One region of the Paenibacillus sp. FSL K6-0276 genome, then DNA from elsewhere that is predicted to be linked to it. Evidence: riboswitches for the same ligand, from Rfam matches in the RefSeq annotation. Region 1 holds a riboswitch; the other holds the start of a gene.
What was found. Region 1 has a riboswitch for cyclic di-AMP ahead of MHH52_RS00585 (C40 family peptidase). Riboswitches for the same ligand answer to the same signal wherever they lie in the genome.

Region 1 (2,407 bases):
GTGGTGCTCCTGATTTCTCAGTAGATACGATTACCTCTAAAAAGAACGGCAGCAGTGATGCTCAAAGCTACGAATCATTAGTGAAGATTACAAACAAAGGGAGCCATTACGTTGACGTTCCCATTAAATTCACATTATCGGACGGCTCTTCTGTGCAGCGGGTCTGGAACGGCGAAGGGGCAGAGACTATGTTTCAGTTGTTAACTGATAAGCCTCTACTCTCTGCTGAGATTGATCCTGAGCATTCCATTCTTTTGGAGAGCAAACATCTCAACAACTTCAGACTAGCGGAAATAGAGCCTAAAGCGCTCTCTCGATGGACATTAAGCGTGACAAAACTGCTTGAAACCGTGCTCGGAACTCTTGTCTGGTGAGGTGAATGATTGTGAGAACATCGATAACCCGCGGCTGGCAAAGCATGAAGGAGCAATTTTATATTCTAATTCTGCTCTTCATTTACCGGCTGCTCTGGGGCTACTTTTTGTACGGTTTTGTCCGGTCTGCTATCGTTCCAATCCTACTACGCTATCCCGATAAAAATGCCGGAGGCAGCGGAATGGGCAGACTACTCTATTATGTCGAAGGGCAGTTCAGCTTGAACACAGATCCTGCGATACGTACTTGGTTATGGATGTTCCTAGGGCTTGTTGTCTTGCGACTGCTACTCTCCCCCTTCATAAGAGCTGGATTGTTGCATGAACTCCATCAGGAGCGAAAGGGAGAGCGTGGCCTCTTCTTTTTTCCCGGTATGAAGCTTTATGGATTTCCAGTGTTGATCTTCAGTCTAATCGAATGGGTGCTGGCTCTACTGCCGTTATACTGGCTTGCTCCAAAAATGTACGGGCTGTTCTTATCCTCCTTTATGAACTACTCTTTGTTACTTCATCTAGTTCCATACGTATTGGCATGGCTTATATACATTTTTATCGTGCGTCTGTTCCTTCTATATATGCAGTTTGGTTATACCAGTGGTACGGGGATGTTCTCCTCACTGTTCATCTGCTTGAAGTCGCTGATTCCTGCTATAGGCATTTCAATCGTACTTGGTGCAGGAGGCCTGGTCCTTCTGCTGGTGTGCGGACTAACCGGTATCTTCTGTCCTGGCCTGCCGGCACTTCTTATTCGTCAAATCTCATCACTCCCCTCAACACTCTTCAAAATGTGGGAGATCTCCGCTCAATATCATCTATGGCGCAGTAAAGCATTTCCACAATAATTTAAAGCCTCACAGAACATAATATAAGAGTCCCGGTTCCTGAATCAGGAGCTGGGACTCTTTCGCGTTATAGATAAATTATGAGGATTTGCAAAATCGTAAAGACTTTGTTACAATAGGTCCTGTTCCATTAGTAACAAGTTTGTAATCATTTGAAACGATTTCTACATAACTTCATGTATTTGTCGTAGTCTTGTCGACAAGTCACTATCTGGTGCATAAAACGCCGAATTCCTTGCACCGGGAAGTGGGGGAACCATATTTTGGGTGAATTGATCTCGCTTTGCAGTGATCATAGGGGAACCTTCTACCGAATCCTTAAGCTAACCTCACAGGCATTGGAAGGGGTACATTTTTTTGAAGAACTTAAGAAAAGCATGCGTCGCTGCGGCGCTAGGACTAGTGATGGCATTCTCTATTGGTGGAGGAAGTGCCTTTGCAGACTCTAAAATGGACAGTGTTATCTCAAAGACTATTGGAGTTGCCTATAAAACCGGAGGCACTAGCACTGCCGGATTTGACTGTTCTGGATTTACTACGTATGTATTCAAGAATATGGGTCTTTCTTTGCCCCGCACCTCAAAAGCTCAATATAATATCGGAACTCCTGTAGCCAAAAGCAAACTGCGTTCAGGTGATCTGGTTTTCTTTAACACATTGGGCAGCGGCGTATCCCATGTCGGGATTTATGTTGGAAACGGTAAATTTGCACAATCTTCTTCTTCGCGTGGTGTGAACATCTCTTCACTTAGCCAGTCCTACTGGAACAATCGCTACGTTGGCGCTAAAAGAGTAATGAGTACTTCATCATATCAAGCAGTAGCCTACGATTAATACTTCCCCACAACTATAACCTCACAATTAACTATATAGGCCTGGATTTGATTATTGCCGTAATCGAATCCAGGTTTTCTTTTGCCTTATTATATTCTTTACACCACTAGAACAGGATCGAAACATATTTATTCGATAAATATTTCAATAAATAGAAAAAATAGGTCATTATTAGCGCTTACATATGCGTTTTGTCCTTAAAAATGCCAATTATTCTGCATTAATATGTTAAAAACGATTGCCAAGCGGCTCACTGTTTGTTACAATTAGCGCAGTGAGATTTTAGTAACATTTTTGTAATCATTAAGTTGTTATTTACAAAGGTTTTGTCATGTATTGATTACGAGCTATTCCTAA
Region 2 (2,407 bases), 2.2 Mb from region 1:
TATAACTTGGTTGCTTTTTTGAACAGCATTGACGTTGGACGGCGGGTGAACTATCAAATTGTCATTTCTACGCATTAAGGTAGAAGGATTAGCATTATCCAAGATAGGCGGCTTGTTTATAGCAGGGCCAATCGTAGCTTATTTTGTTCCAGGACCATGGCAACTTATAGGTGCGTGGATTCCTACGTATTGGCCTGCTGAATTATTTTTTGTTATAGAGGCGGATAGTGGTTTTAGTGTAATTGCATACTTTGTGGTGGGACTTATATTTCATTTGGCTCTAATGAATATTATGGTCAGGATTTTTATTAAAAGAGCCGATTGATTTATTTATAGATCAGATCCGCAGGCTGGCATGATAACTTATTAACAGAAATAATAGCGTCGTTCTTTTTCACAGGTGGGATCCAATATTCCTGATTACCAGGCAGGTCATCGAACCATTCCGCATCCTTGGGACAATCTAGAATCATAAATTTTCCGTATTCCTGATCTCTGGATTGATGGTATTTGAGATAGGCTTTCCCATTATCAATCGCGAGAATTTCTATCTTTCCGGAGGTATGGCTCATAGATAAGCGTACTCTTTTGCCGAGTCCTGAGGTTCTGGCCTTGGCTTCTTCAACAATTTGATAAACTTGCTCAAGAGGTAATACAAATTCTCGGTTTCCGGCAACTGGCCGGTTCACGAAGAAGTAGTAGGGTGTAACGCCTGCCTATGAAAGTCGGTCTAGTAGTTCGCCTAATATCACGGGATCATCGTTAATGCCTTTGAGGACGGGTGTCTGATTAACGACGATTGCTCCAGCGTTATGAAGTGCTTTAAATGCTTTTTTGGCTTCAGGTGTGATTTCACGAGGATGATTGATATGCGCCATAACATAGATTCGCTTGTCTTCAGTAGAGAAAGTACGAATCAATTCCAACAGTTCTTCGTCTTCAGAGATCCGCATCGGGTTGAACACGGGAATTTTGGAACCTAATCTAATAATCTTGACATGTTCAATGCTTCTTAGACTTTCAATAATGGATCTTAGCTTAGGTGTGGAGAGAATTAAACTGTCACCGCCCGTAAGAAGTACGTTGTTAATCTCAGGGTGGTTTGCAATATACTCCAAGCCCGGAGAGACATCAGACATGGCCTCTTTCACGTCATTTCGGAACAGACGCTTACGGAAACAGTAGCGGCAATAGGCTCCACAGACCTCGGATACAATCAGTAGTGCTGTTGTTCTATACTTGTGCTGACAACCCGGTACAACATAATTCGTGTCCTCATCGGAAGCATCCCAGCGCCCATATTCCAGCAGTTCACCTTCGTTAGGGATAACGAGCTTGCGAATCGGATCATCTGGATCGTCCCAGTTGATCAAAGACAAATAATAGTCATTCACACGAAAAACAAATTTGTCCGTAATTTCTTTTAGATGCTCTTTTTCCGGCTCAGACAACATAGCAATTTTGTTAATATCCGTGAAGTACTTTACCTTTTGCACATACATCTCTCCTTTGTCTCATTGTGTGAGAAACGAGGGAGCCTTAGGTGTCAAAGGCCAATCTACTGCCAGCAGGGTCAAAAAAAACACAAAAAGAGACCCTTAGCAAGGGTCTCTGGTTATGTAAATAACATGAAAAAGCAGACCCATCCACTGCTGACGAGGTTAGCTGACGGACTCGGGTAAGATGGTACCCTACATTCTAATGCTCAATGATTCGCCCCAATTAACTGGTTCCCCCGCTTTTCAACTGTAAAAGTTGGAAATTAAGCGTAGATAAAGTATACCCTATGAAGTTTTAAAAAGTCAAAAAAATCCTAAGTTCAGCTTCCGCCACTAACGCTATTTCCTCCGAGCAGTTTAGGCAGCAGCGTAAGCAGCTTCTCACGAGTTAGCGCATCTCCGGAGTTCCATTTGCTTCCGTCGAGCAGATAGACTTGGTCCTGACGTACTGCGGGTAGACGACTCCAAATGGAACTCTGAAGGAGCTGTTCCATAGCTTTTCGAGAGTCCTTGCGTTCCGGGATGAGCATGAAGATATGGTCTCCAGTATAGGCATGCAGTCGTGCTGGATCAACCTCTGCGAACCCTAATCCTTCATCGAGAATGGCTTGGATCTCTTCAGTGGCTTGTAGGCCGCAAGGGGCATAAAGAGCAGTGGACAATCCAGACATTCCCATAGCAAATAGATGATTTCCATGGTCATAAATCAAAGCAGAGGCTGTTTCTCCGCGTTGAAGAGTATCCGTGTAAAGATGCTGCCACATGGCAGCGTTTTTTGATGTGAATGAATCCAGCCATGCCTCGGCTTCGTGCTGTTTACCCAACCAGCTTCCTAGTGTCCGCATACGGTGTTCAAGCGGTGCGAATGAATCGAAGGTAAGGGTCGGGGCGATGCCCGAGACTACTCT

Region 2: another riboswitch for cyclic di-AMP. It lies ahead of MHH52_RS10360 (KamA family radical SAM protein); the one in region 1 lies ahead of MHH52_RS00585 (C40 family peptidase).

The regions. Positions count from the first base shown of each region.
Region 1 is NZ_CP150276.1:123,930-126,336, reverse strand. Features, by position in the region: gene MHH52_RS00595 (M1 family metallopeptidase) at 1-374, shown strand, start outside; gene MHH52_RS00590 (hypothetical protein) at 386-1,216, shown strand; cyclic di-AMP (ydaO/yuaA leader) riboswitch at 1,431-1,569, shown strand; gene MHH52_RS00585 (C40 family peptidase) at 1,622-2,050, shown strand.
Region 2 is NZ_CP150276.1:2,284,453-2,286,859, forward strand. Features, by position in the region: gene MHH52_RS10350 (hypothetical protein) at 1-78, shown strand, start outside; gene MHH52_RS10355 (hypothetical protein) at 59-325, shown strand; partial or broken gene MHH52_RS10360 (KamA family radical SAM protein) at 327-1,496, opposite strand; cyclic di-AMP (ydaO/yuaA leader) riboswitch at 1,638-1,779, opposite strand; gene MHH52_RS10365 (AraC family transcriptional regulator) at 1,820-2,407, opposite strand, start outside.